DNA from 4 places in the Chryseobacterium sp. T16E-39 genome. Region 1 is predicted to be linked to each of the others. Evidence: riboswitches for the same ligand, from Rfam matches in the RefSeq annotation. Region 1 holds a riboswitch; each other region holds the start of a gene.
What was found. A riboswitch is a leader RNA that binds a small molecule or an ion and turns the genes downstream of it on or off. The one in region 1 is predicted to bind cobalamin.
Positions count from the first base shown of each region.

Region 1 (4,624 bases):
TAGATTGATATGTTTTTACACTCCCATTGTTCTCAATTTTTAATGTGAGTGGATAGGTTTTAGCATAAGGGCTGATGAAATCCAGTTCAGAGCCTTCAGAAATAATAGAATCCTTAATGCTCCACGTCATTTTACCTGATACATTCGCCGCGATATTAAGAACCTTAAAACGATTAACTGAATAAGATGCATCTAAACCTTTAAATGGTGATTCTTCATCCCTGTCACTCTTACACGCAGTCACTTCTATTAAAAGAAATATGACAAGCATTGTCTTTATAATTTTAAAAATAGTATTATCCATATTTTGGGTTCTGATTATTTATATAGAAAAGCAAAATGGGCAGGAATATTCCCACCTTCGGTCTTCCATTTGAAATGCCCGCTTTTGTTAAAGCAATAGACAAATCCGGTAGACACATAGTTTCGGGCATCAGTAATGTAAATATCTTCTGTAATAGGGTTTACAGCAATTCCATAAGGAGCTTTAATGGCATCCACATATTCCTGATCGATAATTTTATTGGAAATGATCTGCTCTGTTTTCACATCAATAATTCCAAAATTCTTTGTGTAGGAATGGGTATTATAATTAAACTCATTTCCATAATAATAAAGCTTATCATTCACAATGGTCATTTCGCTTACAGCAACATGAAAATCTTTTTTTACAACTCCTGTAATAGCATCTACCTGATATAAACTCGATGGAACATTGTAATAATCCCCTCTTGAGCTTACATATAAATCTCCATAATTGTCTTTCTTAAGGCGATGAAGATTGATTGCAACGTTTAATTTTTTTGTTTCTGTAAACGTATTCAGATCTACTACAGAAACTGTTTTATCATAATTTGGAACCATATATCCTCCGGAATTGGCAACAAAAAGCTGATTCCCTACGATTTCAATTTCTTCCGGCTGGTAACCAACCGTGACTTGTCTTTGAATAGAAAGCGAAACGGTGTCAATTTCCACAACTTTTCCTTTAGGGGAATTGGGATTGATATCAACAGGCCCCGCATAGCTGCTTGCATAAGCTTTCCCGTCTTTAAATTTCACATACCGGCAGTTTTGCAGTTGAATTGTTTTAATCCGTTTTGCGGTCTTGGCATCCAATACTTCAATTTTATTAGAGACATTTACAACTACATAAAGTTTACTTCCATAGATCTGGATATCATTACCTACATCCCCCAATTCTTTGACAACACTTGGATTTATTTCCGCATAGATATTTCTGCGATAGCTTCCCGTTGTATAATCAAAGAAGTCCAGGGTACATTTATTACTTCCCATGTTCCCCTCATTCAAAACATAAAAACCTTTAATCGCTGTATTTTCTGGTGGCGCAAGACCTTCCACTTTCTCTTCTTTTGGAGTGTATTCGTCTGTTCTGCATGAAAACAATGAAAACATACTCAATACAAGTAGATAATAGTTTATTTTTCTCATAATGTATAGCTTACAATAAGTTTAAAATTTCTGCCGGGCATTGGATAATTTCTTACCACATCATAGTGCTGATTCAAAGTATTATTTACTTCAAAGCTTACCTTAAATTGCTGTGAATACCAGTTGAATTTTTTCTGAATGGATAAGTCGTGGGTATACCAGGGCGTAATAGCGTTATATTCAATATTGTTCTGTTGTGCATCATACCGTTTTCCGGTATACATAAAACTGTAATTAAAGCTCCAGTCTTTATAATCAGCCATCATGGTAAAAGTTCCGGAATGCCATGGAACATAAGGAATCTGGTCTCCATAGTAGGATTCTCCTTTCTCGGTAAAATCCCGGGCACTCTGATAAGTATAGCTCAGCAATGGCTTTAATGTTACCTTCCCTAAGGCCAATTCCGCCTGCACATTAACATCAGCGCCAATAATCTGCACATCCCCAAGATTGGTCATCATCCACCTGAAAAGATTGGTCGTAGGAACTGCTATAATTTTATTTTCAACCTTGTTATAGTACCCATCTGCTTTTAGATAAATTCTTTTCAAGACCTTATTGTCATACTGTTTTTGATAAGTAAATCCAAGATCATACTGATTGGTAAATTCAGGTTTCAGGAAAACGTTTCCTATCATTGTATAATACAAATCATTGAAAGTTGGCATCCTGAAAATTCTTTTATAAAAAGCTCTGATGGTAAGATCCTTTGCTACAAAAGGCTGATAGCTTAAAAATGCAGAGGGTGTCCATTCCCTTTTATCCGGTGACTTCGAATTAAGTTCTACATCTTCCCGAATAAAAGTACCTAAGACACTCCCTAAAAATTTAAACCGGTTCCATTGGTAGGTCGTTGCAAAAGCGACTAATGATGTATAGCGGGTAGGAAAAGAAAACAACCTCAGGTTTGAATCCAGATTATTATATTGAAAATCTACATTGGCACTAACATCCCAATTCGGAGTAATTGAATATATATTTGAAGATGACAAATAAACTTCCCTCTGAATATATTTATTATCCGTCTTTAAAGCTGTTTCAGCGACATTTACAGTATCAATATACCTGGTATAATCGTATGCAAACTTGGCTTTAAGCTGGGTCTCAAATTTTGGAAATATTTTCTTTCTAAAATTACCCTGTACAAAATAGTTCTTATCTAATAGTTTTTGCCCCTTGGGTTCGAATCCATTATTAACAATAGCTGAAGGGATCCCGCGATCCGATACATATCCATACCCTCTAATGTTCCAGCTTCCGTTATTTAAAGTTCCGTTCAGGCTGGTTTCAAATCGTTTGGCGTTAATATAGGAGTCATATCTTGTGGCAACCGTATCATTGGCAACAGAACCATCCGGATTCTTTTTTTGATATTTATATTTATATCGCCCGTCACTTTGTATAAATTCTGAACTGAAACTTGCTGAAATCCTATTTGAAATCTTTTGCTCCAGACGAAAAGAGGGGTTGAACAGATCTATGGAACTGTTCTTCGTTCTAAGAATAAGATTTGTTTTTTTCTTTCCGTAAAAAATGGGTGTCTTTGGCTGTAAGTAAATAGACCCGGAAGAACCAAAATCTTTTGCCGGTTGAAAAATCTCGCTTTTCTGCCCATTATACAATGATATCTCTTCAATATCATCCAGCGAAAACTTCCCCAGATCAACAACTCCATTTTGTGCATTTCCCAATTGAATTCCATCATAAAAAACACCAACATGCTGGCTGCCCATACTTCGGATATTCACTGTTTTTAATCCACCAATACCTCCATAATCTTTGATCTGAACTCCTGAAAAATATCGTAATGCATCTGCTACAGACTGGCTGTTAAGCCTTTCCAACTGCTCACCCGAAAGTGTCTGAGCCGGCAGGATCTCTTTAAAATCCTTTTTGTAAATAGTAACGGGTAAGATCCCTTTCTCTTTTATGCTATCTTTTGACTGGGAAAAGTAAAGCTGAGCGAATAACACAAGAACTGTGATAATCGTTTTAGTAGTTTTATGAAAAGTAAATTTTAATTCCATTAGCTCTTTGAGAATAATTTTGATGCTAATGGATATAAGAAAGCAGCAATGACAACATACAGCAGTACTGCACAGAATCATTGTTGTCCTAAGCTTTATTCCACGAAAGCATCAAACTTTAATCTTTCCGGCAGGTCTTCTGACTTACTCCATTTTTGAAATCCTTCCCATAAAAACAGTGGATATATGCTTCAAAAATTTTGGTTTAGAGCTTACAGCAGCGGGTCTGTTCCGGATTTACACCGGATTCCCTTTTAAGAGCCTTTTACGGCTCACCAGATTGCGGCAAAGATAGAAAATTCTGCCCAGAAACAATACCGGCCTTAATAAAATGATAATCAACCATATAAAAACAAACATTCCGTTACAATTGCAACGGAATGTTTATTTGATTTCCTAAATTCCAAAGTTGATAAAAACACTGAATCTGGATTTGGCTTCAATGTTTCCGCCAGCAAGATTCGAATAAGCCGGAAGCATCAGCTCACTTCCCAGGCTCCATTTACTGTACGACAGTTCAAAACCGACCTTCCCGTATAAAGCGCTTCCTGCAGTATCCGGTAAATCCTCATTAAACTGCTTATTCCGGTCATATACCTCACCCTGCAATCCGGCTTTCCCGGAAAAGATTACTTTTTTATCGGCATGAATCTGATAAAATCCTGTCGCTGCATAGTTCCACTGGTTTCCGAATTGATAATATTTTTTATTTTCACCTTTAACAGTATAATCAGTATTCACAATGACCGCTACTTTGTTCTTCTGATATTTATAATTCAAAACCATCTGGTAATCCCAGCTTCCTGTCCCCAATTGAAAACTGGGATTCACTCCTGTAATTCCTTTTTCATCAAATTTCCCTAAAGGAACCTTCACTCCCAATCCTCCATTTAACTGATGGGAAGTATCTTTCGAATTGATCAGCTGATAGATTCCCATCAGATTGAGATCTCCAATTCCATTAATCCTGATATCCCCCTGCAAGGTTCTTTTTTCATGAAACTGAAACGGTAAGCTTCCATAAACACTCAACTTTTTTGTAATGGGAACTTTTCCCCACAACTGAATTGTATTAAAATACTGATCCTGAGTCAGGTCTTTCACGAAAAGATTCTCTTTCGCCTTATAGTGTTGTGCAAAAT
Region 1 is NZ_CP022282.1:3,619,967-3,624,590, reverse strand. It holds gene CEY12_RS16370 (cell surface protein) at 1-304, opposite strand, end outside; gene CEY12_RS16365 (YncE family protein) at 319-1,455, opposite strand; gene CEY12_RS16360 (TonB-dependent receptor plug domain-containing protein) at 1,452-3,482, opposite strand; cobalamin riboswitch at 3,594-3,777, opposite strand; gene CEY12_RS16355 (transporter) at 3,879-4,624, opposite strand, start outside.

Region 2 (4,624 bases), 2.4 Mb from region 1:
GGCCCGCAGGTTTTACTATCTTGAAAAAGGCGCAGTTAGGGGATGGCTAAATAATGATGGTAAAGAAATTACTTTTCAGTTTTTATTTGAAGGAAACTTTATCTCATCCTGGGAGAGTTTATTTCATCACTTACCCAGTATTTATAACATCGAAACGATAGAACCTTGTACAGTTTACAGTACTTCAATTGAAGAATTCAGGCAAACAATGGAGCACAATCCTGATATCAAAGAGTATTATTACAGTTATTTGCAGGAACGCCTGCTTAAGTATCAGAAACTTTTCATTTCGCGTATAAAGGATAGCGCAGAAGAACGATATGCTGAACTAATAAAGCAATCCCCTGAAATTTTTCGCCGTATCCCCCAATATTATATTGCTTCCTATTTGGGGATAACATCGGTATCATTAAGCCGTATAAGAGGAAAGAAATAAGATATTCCAGTTTATATAGTTACTCCATGGTTATTCTTCACCTCTGCCATTACAAAAGTACTGTGGGTACTTCCTATGGAGTCTACAGAACCTAATTTATTAAAAACAAAATCCTGATAATGTTTCATATCCCGAACCTGAACTTTAAGTAAAAAATCGAAATCTCCTGAAATATTATAACATTCTGCAACTTCTTCAATCTGTACAATTTCTTTTACAAACTGATTTCCAACAGAACGGTCATGAATTTTTAATTTCACCTGACAGAAAACAGTAAAACCCCGATTCAGCTTTTCAGCTTCCAAAACAGCTGCATAATGTTTGATATAACCTTCCTGCTCCAGTCTCTTAACTCTTTCAAAAACAGGTGAAGGTGAGAGATTCACTTCTTTGGCCAATTCTTTTACCGTCAGTTTAGCATTCTTTTGCAGGATCCTTAACAATTGAAGATCCTTGTCATCAAGTCTTTCCACAGGATAATATTCTTTTTAACGTTGATATTTTCAAAATTACAGAATAAATATCTTTTAATATCAATTAAAATAAAATATTATGCTTAATATTTAAAATAAATCCAATTAAATCACTTTATTCAATACCTTTACACCCTATTTTGTTCTTTAACATACTTCATCAAACGGAAAAGGTTTTACTTAAGGTAGATTAATAGGGAATCGTGTGAGAATCACGAGCTGTCGCGCAACTGTAAGTAACATACCAAAGGTTTTTGTCCTTGAAGATCCACTGCCACAAGCGGGAAGGATGACAAAAACTGTTACAAGTCAGGAGACCTGCCTGTTCCGAATTGACAATGCTTTCGCGGTCTGAAGCTTTTGGTCATACAGATGATACTTTTTTGAACGTATTGGGTGGTTTAAACTTGGAATGGATATGAGTTTAAACGCAAAGATTTATTGTATTGATTCCTTAGTTTTAAGGAGCAAAGAAATGCGACGATGTCGCTGATGAAGCTTATGGATAAAACGTACGCTTCTTCAAAATCAATTTTATTGATTTCATCTTTGCCTTCTTACATAAAGAGCAATTATAAATAAACTTTGCGTTAAAAATAAACTCAGAATATTATTTCCTGACCCAAAAATTACGTCCATATTGTATCTTCTTTATTGCTAAAAAACTCTTTCCCGGTCGCATTACGAAGCATTATAAGAACTTTTAAAACCAAAATTTAATTAAAAGTTTAAAAGAAATGCAAACACACATCCTAGGCTATCCGCGAATTGGTAGCAACAGAGAACTTAAAAAAGCCTGCGAACAATATTGGGCAGGAAAAACATCTTTACAGGAACTTTTGGAAGTAGGAAAAACCATCAGAAAGCAGAACTGGGCATTGCAGCAGGAAGCTGGAATCGATCTCATTCCATCCAATGATTTTTCTTTTTATGATCAGGTTCTGGATCTTACATTATCCGTTGGAGCGATACCTCCGCGTTATCAGGAAATAGCTGCGAAAGAAACCAGTACAGAGATTGATCTGTACTTCGCAATGGCAAGAGGACATCAGAAAGATGGCCTTGATATTACGGCTATGGAAATGACAAAATGGTTCGATACCAATTACCATTATATCGTTCCTGAGTTCCAGAAAAGCCAGCAGTTCAAATTGTTTTCCAATAAGATTGTCAATGAATTTATTGAGGCAAAAGAAGCCGGAATTGATACAAAACCTGTCATCATCGGATTGGTTACTTATTTACTATTAGGAAAGGAAAAAGAAGAAGGTTTTGACAAACTGGATTTGGTTCAGAATTTACTTCCTGTATATACAGAAATTCTAAAAGAATTAGAAAACAACGGAGCAGAATGGATACAGTTTGATGAACCGTTTTTAGCATTGGATCTGGATCAAAAAGCCAAAGAGGTTTATCAGGTTGTGTATGCTGAAATTGCAAGGCAGTTCCCTAATCTTAAGTTTATTGTGACCACTTATTTCGATGGGCTAAAAGATAACCTTTCATTGGCTACTACCCTTCCTATTGATGCTTTACACATCGACTTAGTACGTGCGCCGGAACAATTGGATGAGGTGATTAATGCAATTCCCGAAACATTAATCCTATCTCTTGGAGTGGTTGATGGAAGAAATATCTGGAAAAATGATTTCAGCCAGTCTTTGGTTTTTATTAAGAAAGCAATCGCTGCATTAGGTTCTGAAAGAGTTTTTATTGCTCCATCATGTTCTTTACTACATGCACCCTTCGACCTTGACCTGGAGAAAAATGAAAACATCTTATCTCCTGAGATCAAGCAATGGATGGCTTTTGCCAAGCAGAAAGTTTCTGAAGTTGTCTCATTGAAAAAATTAGCTTCAGAAAATCCGGATTATAACACCCTACAGGAATTGGCTGAAAACAAAAAAGCGATTGAAAACCGTAAAGTTTCCACGTTAATTCATAATAAAGATGTTAAGAACCGTGTTGAGATCACGACAGAGAGTGACGCCCAAAGAAACAGTCCATTCAATGTCAGAAAAGAGACACAGCAAAATGCATTAGTACTTCCATTATTCCCTACCACAACGATTGGATCTTTCCCACAAACGAAAGAAGTAAGAAGCTGGAGAGCCCAATTCAAAAAAGGAGACCTGACTGCTGAAGAATACGATCAATTACTTAAACAAGAAACCCAAAGAACCATTATCTGGCAGGAAGAAATCGGAATTGATGTGTTAGTTCACGGAGAATTTGAGCGTAACGATATGGTTGAATATTTTGGAGAACAACTGGCAGGATTCGCCTTTACTCAAAATGGTTGGGTTCAGAGCTACGGAAGTCGTTGTGTAAAACCACCGGTAATTTATGGAGATGTGCACAGACCTCATCCAATGACGGTATACTGGTCACAATATGCTCAGTCATTAACGCAAAAATGGGTTAAAGGAATGTTGACGGGTCCTGTAACCATTCTTCAATGGTCATTTGTACGTGATGATCAACCTCGTTCTACAACATGTAAGCAAATCGCTTTGGCCATCCGTGATGAGGTTAACGATCTTGAAAAAGCAGGAATCAGAATTATCCAGATCGACGAACCAGCTATCAGAGAAGGTCTTCCTTTACGTAAAGCAGAATGGCAGAACTACCTGCAATGGGCGGTGGAAGCTTTCAGAATCTCAGCAAGCGGCGTTGAAGATGCTACACAAATCCATACCCACATGTGTTATTCCGAATTTAATGATATTATCCACAATATCGCTGATATGGATGCCGATGTAATCACCATAGAATGCTCCAGAAGCCAAATGGAATTATTGAATGCTTTCGCAGACTTTAAATACCCTAATGAGATCGGCCCAGGAGTTTATGATATCCATTCTCCAAGAGTTCCATCAAAAGAGGAAATGGTCGCATTATTGAAAAAAGCACAAGCCGTAATTCCTGCTGAACAGCTTTGGGTAAATCCGGACTGTGGTTTAAAAACCCGTCATTGGGATGAAACTGAAAAAGCATTGATCGCTATGGTAGCAGCTTCGAAAGAGGTGGCTGCGGAGTATGCGACAGAGAAAGTTTAATAGAGCTGATTATTATTTTTTATTGAGGCAGGGGTGTGAACTCCTGCTTTTGTTTTGCAATTAGCATATGCTATGTTTTGGCTAAGCCAATATCATTTACTAAAGAATAAGTGGGCTAAAGCCCACTCCTATTGATATGTATAATTGCCATCTATATACTATTAGGAAAAACCAATAACTATACCCATAAACTTATAAATAATTTTAAATATAATTAATAATGAATAAGTTATGATTTTGTAAATTTAATTGCTTAATTTTGCACCCCGAAAAAAGGACCCAAAGTATGGAATCGTCAGTAGCGATTTCATATAATCTTAAAAATCAATAAATATCTACATATGAAAAGAGTTGGTGAGCACAGAAAGCTTCTTGGAGTTGATAAAACAGTGACTTTACAAGAGTTAAAAACAATTTACAGGAATACGATGAAAGATTCGCATCCTGATAAATTTATCAATGATGAAGCCGGAAAACTGGAAGCTGAAGAAAAAAGCAAATCCGTGATTGAAGCTTACCACTTTTTGGTAAGTATCAACCCGGAAACACAGGAAAAATATAAAGAAGAATATACAGAGACAACAACTAAATCTAATATTCACGATTTTTATTTTGAAAAGCAGGTGTTGAACATTCAGCATTTGAACGGAAAGATG
Region 2 is NZ_CP022282.1:1,200,474-1,205,097, forward strand. It holds gene CEY12_RS05310 (Crp/Fnr family transcriptional regulator) at 1-436, shown strand, start outside; gene CEY12_RS05315 (Lrp/AsnC family transcriptional regulator) at 448-909, opposite strand; cobalamin riboswitch at 1,064-1,250, shown strand; gene metE (5-methyltetrahydropteroyltriglutamate--homocysteine S-methyltransferase) at 1,647-3,968, shown strand; gene CEY12_RS05325 (KTSC domain-containing protein) at 4,310-4,624, shown strand, end outside.
Region 2: another riboswitch for cobalamin. It lies ahead of metE (5-methyltetrahydropteroyltriglutamate--homocysteine S-methyltransferase); the one in region 1 lies ahead of CEY12_RS16360 (TonB-dependent receptor plug domain-containing protein).

Region 3 (4,624 bases), 1.8 Mb from region 1:
CTTATTTTACATTACAAAGATATGTAATTAAAATGGTATTATGCAATACAAAGTAGTGGAATTTTTATTTAAAATTATTTAATATGTTGATTTTCAGTTACATAAATTTAAGTCAGTTTTTTGCTCTAAATCAAATTCAGTTAAAATGAAGGCTAATGATTACAATTTTAATTGCTATTCTTATTTTTGTTATGAAATTTCAAGGATATTTCAATGAATAAAAAAGTATATTTTGGATAGATACAAAACATTGATCATTTTTATTTTTTATAGTTCTTTCTCCTTTGGACAAAATCATTTTGAACTCAAATCAGGATCGAACCAATATGATGCTGCTATTACAGTGGCAGATTGTGATGGTGAAAAATGCAGTGGAAATGGGACTGTAGAATTAAGAGATAAGAAAACCTCCCGAGTGGTACAGACTCTGAATTCAGACGATCTTTATTTTTATTTAAACAAAGACCAGCAGCCAAGCGTCAATGTTATTCAATTGTATAATGAGCAAAGTCCGTTGATTTTTAATGACTTTAATTTTGATGGTTCTGAAGATATTGCAGTACGAAATGGAAATGAAAGCAGCTATGGCGGACCATCTTATGATGTATATGTTTATAATTCTACAAAGAAACAGTTCGTTATAAGTGATGAATTAACCAGTCTTGCTTTTGAGAACTTAGGAATGTTCCAGACCGATTCCAAAAGGAAAAGGATTATCACATTTTCTAAATCCGGCTGTTGCTGGCATATCACCACAGAATACCGGATAATTCCGAAAAAGGGACTGGATAAGGTATTTGAATTGGAAGAAGATGCCATGGGAGGTGGTGATTTTGTAAAAGTAACAAGGCGTGAAAAAATTAAAAATAAATGGATCATAAAAACAAAGAAATACCCAATCAAAGAATATTATAAAGAATAATACAATGAAAATACAAAAGGAAATCGATTTTATCTTAGCTGTAGATGCGTTAAAAAATGTACAGAGAAGAAATTACAATGCGGATGATTCACGAAGAGAAAATACGGCTGAACATTCCTGGCAGATCATTATTTTAGCACAGGTGCTTTTTCCATATGCTAAAAACAGGACGGATATAGATTTATTAAGAGTAATAAGAATGCTTTCTATTCATGATTTGGTAGAAATCGAAGCTGGAGATACATTTCTGTTTGATGAAAAAGCAATGGTGGGTAAGTTTGAAAGAGAGAAATTGTCTGCTCAAAATATTTTTGGGATCCTTGATGAGCCTTTACGTTCGGAATTTTTTAACCTTTGGCTTGAGTTTGAAGAAGAGCAGACCCCTGATGCTATTTTCGCCTGTGCCATAGACAGGATTATGCCGTTTATCCTTAATTCCCACACTTCAGGAAAAAGCTGGACAGAAGCAAGTGTTACTGAAGGGCAAATCAGAAATATGCTGGAAAATGCAATTAGCAGGGCCTCTGACGAAATGGGAGAGGCTTTCCAATTTCTACTGAGCAAAAGTCTTGAAACAGAAAAAGTTTTAAAATAAAGAAAACGCAAGTCAATCTGACTTGCGTTTCTTCTCTAATTATAGTATTTGAACTGGTTTTTTAAACTCGTCAATTGCTACGAATGTGAAATCCCCGACAATGGCTCTTTCTCTTTCATAAGAATACATTTGTTCGGTGTAGATCTCTACATTTACTTTCATACTGGTCGTTCCAACGTGAGAAACAGTACCGATCAGTTCCACAATCGTTCCTGCAGGAATAGGTTTTTTAAAGTCAATTTTGTCGCTGCTTACCGTTACCACTCTTTTTCTTGCAAATCGAGTCGCGGTAATAAATGCCACTTCATCCATCAATTGCATCGCTGTTCCTCCAAAAAGGGTATCGTAATGATTGGTCGTGTTAGGGAAAACCGCTTTAAAGATTCGGGTTTCGGATGCTTGAATTCTTTCTTCTGTAGTCATATTTCATTATTAAATTAAAGCGAAATGAAATATATTGAAACAAACAGAATAATACAGGAATGTCATATTCCTGAAAAATCCATCAGATCAATAAACTTCAAGTCGCGAAAGTTTTTTGTTTATAGAAAAAGGCAGGTCTCCTGACTTGTAACATCTTTATTTCCTTCCCATGCCATAGCACAGTGGATTTTTTACAAAGACTTTAGTTACTTACAGTTGCGCGACAGTTCGTGATTTTCACACGATTCCCTATTAATCTGCGGTTAAGCAGAACCGATTCCTGTGATGAATAAGCGATAAAACTTTTTCAGGGGCAAAAATAAGAATAATACAGAGAAATATGTGAATTATTCCGGACTTTTATAAATAATCTGGTGGGCAACCTTTCCTTGTCTGATTGTCCAAAGTGTTGTATATCTGTTTTCCCCTGATCCATTGATCATGTAAACGAAGATGTTATCGTTGTCGATAGCAGCTACAGTGATATTGTTAAAGTCCATCGTAGGCTGGAACATATTTTTAATAGCTTCTCTTACAAAAACGGACCCTCTTCCAATCTGCTGGACACGGATAGACTTGATTTCAGTCATTCCTTCAGGAAGCTCTTTACTGATTCCCCAAGGTTTTATTTTATCAATAGTCAGAATAGTTCCATCTGCATCTTTTTCCATCTTACGGTAACTTGCGTTCGAAGGATATACATCGATGATCACTTTACTCCTTTGAGCAGTAGGAATTTTAGGATTGTTGTTATCGGTGAAAATAAGAGATCTTCCGTTTTTAGATTTTGAAGGAGTATATTGCGGTAATTGATCAATAAAGGCTACACGCTCTTTGTTTACCATCCCTTCTTTATCAAGATTTTCATACCTCACGAATGGTTTTTCGGTATCCTGCTTTTCAGGATATTTGATCCATAACCATTCTGTTTCTCCGGGAGCTGGTTTTACATAAAGAAAGACATCACCTTTACGCATCCTTATCTTATCTACAATTTTTCTATAATTATCCTTTGGAACGCGAACATTAGCATACCCTTCTTCGGCTTTTACGACTCCAAAAGGAATTTTTTGCTGACCTTTTACAAAAGCTAATGAAAATAGACTAATGGCAGATAAATAGAACGCTTTGTTTACCGAAATCATCATGAAAAATTTTTGATGCTTCAAATATATAAATTAAATGTTTCACTGGATATAATTATATAGTTTCAAATCTATAATATTCATTCAATGAATCTAAGAGGTAGGCATATATCGATGGATAATCAATCAGGAGATCACAATAGTTTCATGATTTCATGAAAGGAGAAATTGAAATTAATTAAAATTTTGAACATACTGTAAGATATATTGTAAGTGATATTTCAATATATTAGTATAATTTTCATTAAAATATTAAAAACTAGTAAAACATGACAAAAAATCTACTCTATGTATTTCTATTCTTAATAGGAATTTCCTCTTTTAATGGTAAAAATCCAGATAAAATTTCTTCTTCTTTTTCTTCTTTTTTATTTTGTGATACCAATGCACCTTCCAGTGTTCAGGTTTCAAGCATTACTGCTACTTCTGCTGTTGTTACATGGACTTTTGATCCTGCTACACCAGATTACCTGGTAAGATTTCGGCCAGTGGCGGGAGTTGTATCCCCATGGGCTACGGTTACAATTTCTAACCTGGCATCGTTTACCCTAACCGGGCTAACGCCTTGTTCTCAATATGAGGTTCAGGTTGCTAAAATATGCTCTGGTACAGTTGGAACGTGGTCCGAATCCATCATTTTTATTTCTACCCTTAATTATTGTCTATCTGCCTCTACAGATTCCGGAATGATGCATATTTCTAATGTTATGGTAAGTCCCGGAAATGGAAGCTTTTTACCTATGGTAAGCAATTCCGGAGCATCTAATTATACGGATTACAGAAATGACCCTTCAAGAAAAGTAAATTTATTGGTTGGAAGCACAGGAAATATGATTTCGGTGACCAAAACCTGGAATGGGAGCCCTTCTGCTGCATCAATAAGTGTCTGGATTGACCTCAATGGAAATGGGATTTTTGAAGCTACGGAAAAAATTATGCTTTCTGGTTCAAATACAAGTGCTTCTCCTACTGCTACATTTTCCATTCCTCCTACAGCCTTTCAGACAGCGGGAACTTGTGGTGTTACTATGCGGGTGATGATGACGCAGGCTCTGGCGAATTCTGCCTGTGGAACATTTGTGTATGGAGAAGTTGAGGATTATGGGGTAGCTCTTTTAACAAGTGGAACATTATCAGTTACAGAAAATCACAAAAACAAAGAAATCAATATATACCCAAATCCGGTTTCAGATATTTTATACATTAATGGGATTTCTTCTCATCCGGATTATGAAATTTATAATATGGTAGGACAAAAAATTGAGATGGGAAAAATAGAAGATCATAAAGTTAATGTCCATCATCTTGCTAAGGGTGTTTATTTTATTCAACTGAAGGACAAAGAAAATCCGAGGAGGTTGAAATTTATTAAGAAATAAAAAAAGCGCTGATTGTTCAGCGCTTTTTTTAATTATAATTTTATATCTAAATTCTTTCCAGCTCATCAGCATTAATGGTCGTCTTGAAAGTTCCATAATTAACAATGACTTTGTTTCTGGAAATTTTCTCAATAGTTCCTACACTTGTACTCCCGGGAAT
Region 3 is NZ_CP022282.1:1,863,545-1,868,168, reverse strand. It holds gene CEY12_RS08445 (XAC2610-related protein) at 233-922, shown strand; gene CEY12_RS08440 (HD domain-containing protein) at 927-1,517, shown strand; gene CEY12_RS08435 (acyl-CoA thioesterase) at 1,557-1,940, opposite strand; cobalamin riboswitch at 2,053-2,233, opposite strand; gene CEY12_RS08430 (hypothetical protein) at 2,288-3,088, opposite strand; gene CEY12_RS08425 (GEVED domain-containing protein) at 3,355-4,464, shown strand; gene CEY12_RS08420 (endonuclease MutS2) at 4,511-4,624, opposite strand, start outside.
Region 3: another riboswitch for cobalamin. It lies ahead of CEY12_RS08435 (acyl-CoA thioesterase); the one in region 1 lies ahead of CEY12_RS16360 (TonB-dependent receptor plug domain-containing protein).

Region 4 (4,624 bases), 1.7 Mb from region 1:
CTGTAGTTTGTACTGCAGTCTATTATTTTATAACTGATAGGGTTATTTATTTACCCATGTTTTTTAATTGATTAATCTGATCCATATAACCACTCCAACCCACTGTTGAAAGAACAAAGATCATATAGGCTAAGCTAAGGATTCCTATAACAAGACCTATAATACATAAAATTCTTCCTACTTTCAAATTGTCATAATCCGAATACAGGCTCGGATCTTTTTGATACAGGGCATTATCTTTATTAAACAGGTTCATTCCGATTAATCCGCAGATTACTCCTACGATCCCGTTACAGCAGCAGCTGCCCAGGATAGCGACGATTCCTAATACTAAAACGGTTGTTGCGTTTGGTAATTTTTGATTCATAGTTATTTATTTTGTTAATTTTATTTTATGGGTAAAGGATGTCTGTAAAAATAGGAAACGACCATGATAACTGAATTAATGATTGCTAAAAAAACTAATGCATTTCCGTAATTTCTTTTTTTGTCAACAAAATTCAATCCTACTGTAAATAAAAAAAGAAGTAAAGTATACACAGCCGGAAACATATGAAAAGCTTCTGAGAACTTCCCCTCAAAAACCAAAACAATTGCTCTTTGTGTACCACATCCAAAACATTCTATTCCCAGAAATTTCTTACTTGGGCACGGCAGCATAAAATCTTCAATTTTCATTTCCTGAAATATTATTGTTCTAAAATTAAGAAGAAATTTTAGCTCTCAGATATTGATGTGGAAAAAAACAATTTTCTTCCATCTCAAACGATCCCTGAACAGCAATATAGGGATTTCTCAAAATTTCCCTGGCAACAAAGATCAAATCAGCATCTCCCTTTTGCAAAATTTGTTGTGCCTGCTCCACTTTCGTGATTAAACCTACCGCTCCCGTTTTCACATCTGCCTCATTTCTTACTCTGGAAGAATAAGGTACCTGATAACCATCAAAAACAGAAATTTTTGCCCCATGGATATTACCTCCACTTGAAACATCAATTAAATCTACTTTATGTTCTTTTAATACTTTTGCTAATTCTACGCTGTTATTTACATCCCATCCATTTTCAGCATATTCAGTTCCCGATATCCTCACAAATAACGCCACATTTTCATTGATTTCTTCATTGACAACATCCACTATTTCCAACAAAAATCTAATCCTGTTTTCAAAGCTCCCTCCATATTCATCCGTTCTGATGTTGGAAAGTGGGGATAAAAACTGATGAATTAAATAACCATGAGCTCCATGAATCTCAATAATATCAAATCCTGCTGCCACAGCTCTTCTTGCTGCATTTTTAAAGTTCTGAACCTGCTCTTTAATTTCCTCAACGGTTAAAACATGTGGAATCCTCTCAGTAGGATGATATGGAATCGGACTAGGAGCTACCGTTTCCCACCCCTCTTCAATCGAAATCTGGATATTATTCCAGGTTGATCCCTTTCTTCCGGCATGTGCCAATTGTATTCCTATTTTACTTTCTGAATTAGAATGAACAAACTCTACAATTTTCTGAAGATTTCCTGCCTGTTCATCATTCCAGATCCCCATACATTTATTGGTAATTCTTCCCCGTGGTTCCACGCCGGTTGCTTCGACCATTATTAATCCAGTCCCTCCCTGAGATCTGCTTCCGTAATGCACAAAATGAAAGGCATTCGCCAATCCGTTTTCGCATGAATACATACACATAGGAGACATTACCCAACGATTTTCCAGTTCTACATTTCTAAATTGTATCGGCGTATATAGCATGTTTGTCTATTTTAAATTTAACATTAGGAGAAGGATAAAATAGGTTTGTCCACGTGATGAAAAAGAACTAATTTTACCTCCCCTTTTTAGGCTTCAATATATGAAAAAAGACATACAGATCGGCTACGAATACTTTAAAAATAGTAGTGAACTGAACGATATAGAAAAAAAACTTTTCGAAAGAGCAAAACTAGCTCGTGAAAATGCCTATGCTCCTTACTCTCAATTCTTAGTTGGTTGCTCTGTATTACTCGAAAACGGTGAAATATTTTCCGGAAACAATCAGGAAAATGCGGCTTTTCCTTCAGGCCTTTGTGCTGAGAGAACAACTTTATTCTGGGTAGGCGCTAATTTTCCAGATCAAAAGATTAAAAAGATTTTTATTGTCGGGGGTCCAAAAGAATTTTCTGAAAAAAATCCACCTATACCTCCATGTGGAGCATGCAGACAAAGCTTAATCGAATACGAAACAAAACAGAAGGAAAATATCGATCTTTATTTTTCAAGTATGAATGATGAAGTGGTTAAGGTAAGTTCGATTAAAGATCTTTTACCTTTTTATTTTGATGCAACGTTTTTGTAGGGTGAAACTGTGAATTTGTGAAATCGTAAAATTGCGAGGCATTAATCTGTTTATGCATGATTGTTTTCATTACAAATCATCATATACAATTGGCATTTCTTTTTAAAAACTTATCTTTGCAAAAATTTTGGTTTTCAAGCTTTTGAAAATAATAGGGAATTGGGTGTAAACCCCAAACTGTCCCCGCAACTGTAGATCGCAACCATAATTTCTATAAAAAACCACTGTGAAAACGGGAAGGTATAGAAAAGCGAAAGTCAGGAGACCTGCCAAAATGATAATATCAAAAATATATTGCTTTCGGAGGAAAAGTAAAATAGTATGAAGAAAACTTTAGTACTGCTTTTATCGTCATCTGCCTATTTTCTCTGTCTTGGACAGGAGAAAGCAATTGACACGGTTTATATTTTTGATAACCAGATGAAAAAAGTAAAGCTTTTTCATAAGGTAAATACCATCACACCTCAGGATGTAGAGAAAAACTCAACCAATCTTTCAGAACTTTTACGTTTCCAATCTCCGGTTTATATTAAAGAAAATGGCCGTGGTGCCGTTTCATCCCCTTCTTTCAGAGGAACAACAGCACAACAAACTGCTTTTGTATGGAATGGAATTAATATCAATTCAAATTTTCTTGGGCAGGGAGATGTTAATAATATACCTTTATTTGGATATGACCACTTAGAAGTGAAAGCTGGTGGCGGAAGTGTTATTTATGGAAGTGGAGCTATTGGAGGTAGTATTCACCTTAATAATAGTCTGGATTTTAATAATGGTTTTAAAGCTTCTTTGTATTCTGAGGCAGGCTCTTTCAATACCTTTACTAATTTTGGACAGGCTTCTTACAGTAATGATAAATTTAGTTTCAAAGTTTCAGGAAATCATTCGATCAGTCAGAATGATTATGAAGTAGAAGAGAAAAACTACCTGAACAGAAATGGCAAATATTATAATTCGACTTTTAATGTCGGAGCCTCTTATAAAATAGCTCAACATCAGACTATTTCATGGCAAAGTCAATTTTTTGATTCTGCACAAAACTATCCTATTTTTGTAGAAAACGGGAATAGGACAAAATATGAAACACAAAGCATCAGAAGTCTAATTTCCTGGGATATTAATAAGAATAAATTTTCAAATAGCTTAAAAGCAGCTTATACAGAGGAAAATTTTCAATATTTTGGCAACTATAACGCTCCAAAAACAAGTGGATCATCTGGGAAAAATTATATTTTCAAAAATGATTTCAATTATTTTATCGTCCCCAAATTAAACATCAACGTGATCACTGAGTTTCAGGTGAACAAAGGTGAAGGCTATCAGCCATATATTCAGGGTGTGAAAGCAGAAGGCATTGGAGATGTAAGCAGAAATGTAGGATCTGTAGCAGGATTGTTACGTTATTTCCCAACCAAAGATCTAAGATTTGAGGCTGGTGTTAAAAAAGATTTTGTTCAGGATATCAGTTCACCTTTACTTTATTCATTTTCTGGAAAATGGAACGCTTTACAATGGTATAGTGTAGGAATAAATGTATCAAGAAATTTCAGATTTCCTACTTTTAATGACCTCTATTGGAATCCTGGAGGAAACCCTGATTTAAAACCAGAAAATTCTTACCAAATGGATATGGATCATGAATTTAAATTGGGTGAGTTTAAATTAATGGTAAGTCCTTATTATCTGAATATTTCAGATGATATTGTATGGCTTCCTACAGCGGCCGGATATTGGTCACCTGTTAATATAGGAAAAGTTCAATCTTATGGTTTAGAATCACAAATTTCCTTTGAAAAACAATTTAGAGAACACCATTTCAGATTTAATTTGGGATACACATTATCAAAATCTATCAATAAGGCAACCGAGAAACAAATGATGTATGTTCCACTTCATAAGGTTTTTGGGAACTTCGATTATCAGTATAAATTCATAAAATTCTATGTTCAGGGAATGTTCAATGGCTTGACTTATACAACAACCGATGAAAAAAGAGAAGATGCCTTAGATCCTTATTTTGTTTTAAATACAGGAATATCAGCAACGCTTTTAAAAAAATATACCTTAGGGTTTAAAATAAATAACTTAACCAATACTGTTTACGAGACCGTTTCTTATTATCCGATGCCAAAAAGAAACTACAGTATTTCAGCAACTATAAATTTCTAATAAAAAATAACATGAAAATAACTAGACTTTTACAACTATTATTTGCTACGGTATTACTATTTAATATTTCGTGTAGCAACGACAGTGATAGCAGCCTACCGGTAATTACCTATGAA
Region 4 is NZ_CP022282.1:1,965,689-1,970,312, forward strand. It holds gene CEY12_RS08885 (CCC motif membrane protein) at 47-367, opposite strand; gene CEY12_RS08890 (DUF2752 domain-containing protein) at 388-678, opposite strand; gene namA (NADPH dehydrogenase NamA) at 704-1,756, opposite strand; gene CEY12_RS08900 (cytidine deaminase) at 1,857-2,339, shown strand; cobalamin riboswitch at 2,451-2,628, shown strand; gene CEY12_RS08905 (TonB-dependent receptor plug domain-containing protein) at 2,661-4,508, shown strand; gene CEY12_RS08910 (YncE family protein) at 4,520-4,624, shown strand, end outside.
Region 4: another riboswitch for cobalamin. It lies ahead of CEY12_RS08905 (TonB-dependent receptor plug domain-containing protein); the one in region 1 lies ahead of CEY12_RS16360 (TonB-dependent receptor plug domain-containing protein).